One region of the Streptomyces sp. NPDC006602 genome, then DNA from elsewhere that is predicted to be linked to it. Evidence: riboswitches for the same ligand, from Rfam matches in the RefSeq annotation. Region 1 holds a riboswitch; each other region holds the start of a gene.

Region 1 (2,259 bases):
GCACTGCTCGGCGGGCGGGACCTGAGTGCCGGCGACACGGCGTGGGCGATGGACCGCTTCATGAGCGGCGAGGCCACGGACGCCCAGATCGCGGGCTTCATGGTGGCGCTGCGGGCCAAGGGAGAAACGGTCGAGGAGATCAACGGTCTCGTCGAGGCGATGTACGCGCACGCGCTGCCGCTGGACATCCCGGGGCCGGCCGTCGACATCGTCGGAACGGGTGGCGACCGGGCCAAGACGGTCAACATCTCGACGATGTCCGCCATCGTGATCGCGGGCGCCGGGGCGAAGGTCGTCAAGCACGGCAACCGGGCGTCGTCCTCGGCGAGCGGGTCGTCGGACGTGCTGGAGAAGCTCGGCATCAACCTGGAGCTGTCGCCCGAGGGGGTCGCTCGGGTGGTTCAGGAGGCCGGGATCACCTTCTGCTTCGCGGCCAAGTTCCACCCCTCGATGCGCTTCGTCGGCGCGGTCCGGCGGGATCTGGGGATTCCGACCTCCTTCAACCTCCTCGGTCCGCTGACCAACCCGGCCCGGGTCACCGCCTCGGCGGTCGGCTGCTTCGACACCCGGATGGCGGGGCTCATCGCCGGCGTACTGGCCGAGCGCGGCTCCTCGGCGCTGGTGTTCCGCGGCGACGACGGCCTCGACGAGCTGACGACCACGGCCACCTCCCGGGTGTGGGTCGTGCGCGACGGCAAGGTCGCCGAGGAGGCCTTCGATCCGCGGGACGTCGGCCTCGAACTGGTGCCGGTCGAGGCGCTGCGGGGCGCCGACGCGTCGTACAACGCCGAGGTCGCCCGGCGGCTGCTGGACGGTGAGCCGGGCCCGGTGCGGGATGCCGTACTGCTGAACTCGGCGGCGGCGCTGGTGGCGCTGGAGCCGACCGGAGCGCCGCTGGCCGAGCAGATCGGCGCCGGGATGGCCAGGGCGGCTCACTCGATCGACTCCGGGGCGGCCAAGCGGACGCTGGAGCGGTGGGTGGCGGCCAGCAACGCGTAGCACCGCACGTGGTGTTGTCCCGCGATCCGGACACGGGTTGCGGGACCACGATCACTTCGCATACGTTTCTGTACAGGTCATGAGTGACAGTCATGAGGCCCCGGCCGACTGTCCGGCAACCCTCCGTCCGTGGCGGGGTGCCCCGGGTGAAGACCAGGTCGTGGGCAGCAAGGCCTACGGCAAGCGCGGATCCCTCGCACACCAGGGGTCCTGGTCGTCGAGGAGTCTCTCGTGAGCAAGCGAATGCGATAGGGCGCAGAGCCCCGCTTCCGCCTACCCCTTTCACTTTCCTCCGTGCTGGAGCCGTACGCGCTCGCACGGTTATTCCGCCTTGTCTGTCACGGGAGTTCGCCATGTCTGTCTCCACCGTTGCCGCCGCCCAGTCGCTTTGTGCGCCGCTGCCCGTTCTGGGCCGGGATGTCACCGTCCCGCTCGTCACCGGCGGCGAGGTCACCTACGCCGCGCTCGACTACGCGGCCAGCGCGCCGGCGCTGCAGCGGGTCTGGGACGACGTGGCGGCGTACGCGCCCTACTACGGCAGCGTGCACCGAGGCGCCGGCTACCTCTCCCAGCTGTCCACCGACCTCTTCGAGAACGCCCGCACGACGGTCGCCGAGTTCCTCGACTGCCGCGCCGACGACCAGGTGGTCTTCACCCGGTCCACCACCGACTCGCTCAACCTCCTGGCCGCCGCGCTCCCGGCAGACTGCCAGGTCTTCGTCTTCGAGACCGAGCACCACGCCTCGCTGCTGCCCTGGCAGGACGCCCGCGTCAGCTACCTCGACGCCCCGCGCACCCCGCGGCAGGCGGTGGCGACCCTGGAGCGCGCCCTCGCGGACCGTGACCCGTACAGCCCGGCCCTGGTCTGCGTGACCGGCGCCTCGAACGTCACCGGTGAGCTGTGGCCGGTACGGGAGCTGGCCGCCGCCGCGCACGCGCACGGCGCCCGGATCGTCCTGGACGCCGCCCAACTGGCCCCGCACCACCCCCTTTCGGTCCGGGACCTCGACGTCGACTGGGTCGCGTTCTCCGGGCACAAGCTGTACGCCCCCTTCGGCTCCGGCGTCCTGGCCGGCCGTGCCGACTGGCTGCGCGCGGCCGAGCCGTACCTCGCGGGCGGCGGCGCCAGCCGCAAGGTCACGCGGCGCGCGGACGGGGGAGTGGACGTGGAGTGGCACGAGAGCGCCGCCCGGCACGAGGCCGGCTCGCCCAACGTCATCGGGGTCTACTCCATCGCCTCCGCCTGCAAGGCGCTCACCG
Region 2 (2,259 bases), 190 kb from region 1:
ATCGCCATCACGCACGGCCTGCTGGGCCTGGACACCGTCTGTCCGGCCACCTTCCTGCCGGCCGTCCCCGACTGCCCCGAGGGCGGCCACTCGGCCCTGCGGCCGCTGTTCGAGGCCAGCGCCCACCGGTACACCGGTCCGGCCGTCGCGCCGGTGCTCAGCGACGACTGGTCCGGGCGGATCGTCAGCACCCATGCCCCGGACATCATGCGCGACCTCGACCGCCGGTTTGGCGGGGGCCGTCTCTCGCTCTACCCGTGCGGCGCGGAGTCGGAGATCGAGGCGGTCGAGCGGATGTGCGCGCAGGGCATCGAACAGGCCGCGCAGCGCGCCGGATCGGCCGGTGGCGAGCCGGTGGAACGTGACATGGCACTGACCACGCTGCTGGAAACGCTCGGCGCCCTGGAACGCCGGCTCGAAGGACGCACGTACCTGATCCGCGACGAAATCACCGCCGCCGACGTCGAGTTGTGGGTCGCCCTGGTCCAACTCGACACCGTGCACCGCAACCACCTCGACGCCTCCGCCGTCCAGCGCATCGCCGACCACCCGACCCTGTGGGCCTACGCCCGCCGCCTGGCCGCCCACCCGGCCTTCGGCGGCCAGCTCGACCTCGGCGGCATCGCACGCCGTCACCACGCCCGCTGCCAGGGCCTGGAGGCCGCCGGAGCAGCCGTCCAGATCCTGGACTGGACGGCACACTCAGCCCATTAGCTGTTCCACCTGGTGGACCGGCGTTGACATTCGTTCGGGCAATTGTCTTAACTACGGCCCAGAACGGTCATGAGCGTCAGCGACAAGCCCTGGCTAGCTGACCGGCAACCCTCGCACCGCGGTGGGGTGCCCCAGGTGACGACCGGACCGAAAACACTTCGGTAAGCGCGAGGCCCACAGGGCCGGAACAGTGACGGTGACGCCATGTACGCAGCTCCCAGGACGGCGATGCGCCGCCCGCAGGGCTGCGTACGGCCGTACCCGAACCCTCTCGTCGCCGATCGTGCCGTCGATCTGCTCCGCGTGAACAGCGCACTGTGTACCGCACCGGGCTGTGCCCGCTGTCGGGGCTGACCTCTCCCCGCAGCCCCCGCATCCCCTGACGAACACCGCCCGTGTCGGTGTGCCGTTGTCCTCCCCCGCCCCCGGTACCTCGCCGTCGTGTGCGCCCCCGCATGCCGCCGCGCTTCCGCAGTGTTCCCACCCAGCCGGAGCCCACCATGAGTGAACCCCCTGGCGCCACCGTCACCCTCCCCGAGACGGCCACCGCCGACGAACCGTCGAAACCCCTCACCGCCCAGCGAGTTCTGCCGCTGAGGCGCCCCGGACGCTGGATCGCCACCGCGGTCGTGCTGGTCCTGGTCGCCCAGTTCGTGCACGGGCTGGTGACCAACCCCTTCTACCAGTGGGACCGCTGGGGCTACTGGTTCGCGCGCCCCACCATCCTCGACGGCCTGCTGATCACCCTCGAAGTCACCGCCTACAGCGCGGTGCTGGGCCTCCTCGGCGGCATCGTGCTCGCCCTGGCCCGGCTGTCGAAGAGCCCCGTGCTGCGCGCGGTCAGCTGGACGTACGTCTGGGCCCTGCGCTCCATCCCGCTCATCGTGGTGCTGATCCTCCTCTACAACTTCAGTGCCCTGTACAAGACGTTGAGCGTCGGCATTCCCTTCGGCCCGGCCTTCTTCTCCTTCGACGAGTCGAAACTCGCGACCGACATGGTCGTCGCCGTCATCGGCCTCAGCCTCAACGAGGCCGCCTACGCGGCCGAGGTCGTCCGCGGCGGCATCCTCTCCGTCGACCAGGGCCAGCAGGAGGCCGCAGCAGCCCTCGGCCTGCCGAAGAGCTACCAGTTCCGGAAGATCGTTTTTCCGCAGGCGCTGCGCTCGATCATCCCGAACTACGTCAACCAGCTCATCGGTCTGATCAAGGGCACCTCGCTGGTCTTCTACGTCTCCCTGCTCGACCTGTTCGGCTCCGCGCAGACCATGGGCTCCACCTACCCCGGCGACATCGTGCCGCTGCTGCTGGTCGTCACCGTCTGGTACCTGATCCTCACCAGCGTCGTCTCCGTCGTCCAGTTCTACGTCGAGCGGCACTACGCCCGCGGTGCCACCCGCAGCCTGCCGCCGACGCCGCTGCAGAAGCTCCGCACCGGTCTCACCGACCTGCGGGCCCGCATCCGCCAGGAGGCCGCCGTATGACCGCCGAGACGCTCGAAGCCCTGGCGGACGTCGAGGCCGCCACCGTCGAGGTGCACGACGTGCA
Region 3 (2,259 bases), on a different contig from region 1:
GGATGAGGTGCCCGCGGGCCAGCCGGAGCTGGGCCGTGCGGTAGATCGCGGCGGACATGCGGCCCAGTGCCTGGCCGTCCTGGTGGCGGTGCTTGCGCACCCCGACGTCGACCTGGGCGAGCGCGTCCAGGCCCACCAGGTGCAGGGCGTCGACCAGCATGCCCAGCTCGACGCCGTACCCGACCGGGAACGGCAGCTGTTCGAGCAGTGAGCGGCGGGCCGCGTACTCGCCGCCGAGCGGCTGTACGAAACCGGCCAGCTGTGGCCAGTGCATGTTGAGCAGCGGGCGGGCCATCAGTTCGGTGACCCGGCCGCCCTGACCGGCCGCGCCGCCCAGGGGACGGTCGTACATCCCCTTGACGAGCTGGACCCCGGGCTCGGTGAGCAGCGGGCCCACGATGCCGGAGACGAAGTCGGAGGAGAACTCCTTCAGGTCGGCGTCGATGAAGCAGACGATGTCGCCGCTGGTGGCCAGGAGCGAGCGCCAGAGCACCTCGCCCTTGCCGGGGGCGATCGGGATGCGGGGGAGGATGTCGTCGCGGTGGACGACCCGGGCCCCAGCGGCGGCTGCCACTTCGGACGTACGGTCGGTCGATCCCGAGTCGACGACGACGATCTCGTCGACGAGCGGGACCTGTTGCATGAGGTCATGACGGATCACGGCGACGATGTCACCGACCGTCTCCTCCTCGTTGAGCGCGGGCAGCACGACACTGACCGACTGTCGCGTGGCGCGTTTCGCAGCCAGGATCTTGTGGAGCGGGCGATCGGTCTTCGACCAGGAGCGAGTGCTCAGCCAACGCTCGACCTCATTCAGCACGGTGCGCGGCTCCTCTGCGTTCTCTCGGCGAGCGTCTGATCCATGCTCTCTTGTGGAACATGTGATCCATCTCGCGGTTCGGACGGCTATCTCAACTGTCCTGGCCTTCGGTTACAGTCTTGAACAACGCTGATGACCATCGCATGTCGGGGTCGGCGTTCCGTTTCAACGATCAACAACTTCATACCGCTCATCCAGAGGGGCAGAGGGATACGGCCCGATGAAGCCCCGGCAACCCTCCAGCCGGTCTCGTAGCGATCACTGACGATCGTCTTCGCGAGGCTCCCCGGCTCGGGAAGGTGCCAAATCCGTCTCACGGCGAGATGCGTCGTGAGGAAGATGAGGAGAAAGGGCCTCGCCTCACATGGCTGCGCAGACTGTTGCAAGCACCACGGACAACACCGCGAACGTCCCCGCGGATTCCCCCGTCGATCTCGGCCCCGCCGCCGCGCTGAGCTGCCGCGAGTGCGGCCACCGCGTGCCCCTCGGCCCGGTCTTCGCGTGCGAGGAGTGTTTCGGCCCGCTCGAGATCGCGTACGACTTCTCCGGCTACGACACGGAGGAGCTCCGCAAGCAGATCGAGGCGGGCCCCGCGAACATCTGGCGCTACGCGCCGCTGCTGCCCGTCCCGGCCGACGTGGCGGACAAGCCCAACATCAACCCCGGCTGGACCAAGCTCGTCAAGGCCGACAACCTCGCCCGCGAGCTGGGTGTCGAGGCCGGCAAGCTCTTCGTCAAGGACGACTCCGGCAACCCGACGCACTCCTTCAAGGACCGCGTCGTCGCCCAGGCCATCGAGGCCGCCCGCGCGTTCGACTTCACCACCCTCTCCTGCTCCTCCACGGGCAACCTGGCCGGTGCCGTCGGCGCCGCCGCCGCCCGCGCGGGCTTTCGCTCCTGCGTGTTCATCCCGCACGACCTGGAGCAGGGCAAGGTCGTCATGGCCGCCATCTACGGCGGCGAGCTCGTCGGCATCGAGGGCAACTACGACGACGTGAACCGCTTCTGCTCCGAGCTGATCGGCGACCCGGCCGGCGAGGGCTGGGGCTTCGTCAACGTCAACCTGCGGCCGTACTACGCCGAGGGCTCCAAGACCCTGGCGTACGAGATCTGCGAGCAGCTCGGCTGGCAGCTCCCGGACCAGCTGGTGGTGCCGATCGCCTCCGGCTCACAGCTCACGAAGATCGACAAGGGTCTGAAGGAGCTGATCGATCTCGGGCTCGTCGAGGACAAGCCGTACAAGATCTTCGGCGCCCAGGCCGAGGGCTGCTCGCCGGTGTCCGTCGCCTACAAGGCCGGGCACGACGTCGTCCGCCCGCAGAAGCCGAACACCATCGCCAAGTCGCTGGCCATCGGCAACCCGGCGGACGGTCCTTACGTCCTCGACATCGCGCGGCGTACGGGTGGTGCGGTGGAGGACGTCAACGACGAGCAGATCG

The links. Region 1 has a riboswitch for S-adenosylmethionine ahead of ACFYO2_RS02200 (aminotransferase class V-fold PLP-dependent enzyme). Riboswitches for the same ligand answer to the same signal wherever they lie in the genome.
Region 2: another riboswitch for S-adenosylmethionine. It lies ahead of ACFYO2_RS03080 (amino acid ABC transporter permease); the one in region 1 lies ahead of ACFYO2_RS02200 (aminotransferase class V-fold PLP-dependent enzyme).
Region 3: another riboswitch for S-adenosylmethionine. It lies ahead of thrC (threonine synthase); the one in region 1 lies ahead of ACFYO2_RS02200 (aminotransferase class V-fold PLP-dependent enzyme).

The regions. Positions count from the first base shown of each region.
Region 1 is NZ_JBIAHG010000001.1:480,103-482,361, reverse strand. It holds gene trpD (anthranilate phosphoribosyltransferase) at 1-999, shown strand, start outside; SAM riboswitch class IV at 1,075-1,191, shown strand; gene ACFYO2_RS02200 (aminotransferase class V-fold PLP-dependent enzyme) at 1,353-2,259, shown strand, end outside.
Region 2 is NZ_JBIAHG010000001.1:668,949-671,207, reverse strand. It holds gene ACFYO2_RS03085 (glutathione S-transferase C-terminal domain-containing protein) at 1-714, shown strand, start outside; SAM riboswitch class IV at 780-888, shown strand; gene ACFYO2_RS03080 (amino acid ABC transporter permease) at 1,215-2,195, shown strand; gene ACFYO2_RS03075 (amino acid ABC transporter ATP-binding protein) at 2,192-2,259, shown strand, end outside.
Region 3 is NZ_JBIAHG010000029.1:71,128-73,386, forward strand. It holds gene ACFYO2_RS39765 (glucosyl-3-phosphoglycerate synthase) at 1-820, opposite strand, end outside; SAM riboswitch class I at 1,008-1,166, shown strand; gene thrC (threonine synthase) at 1,185-2,259, shown strand, end outside.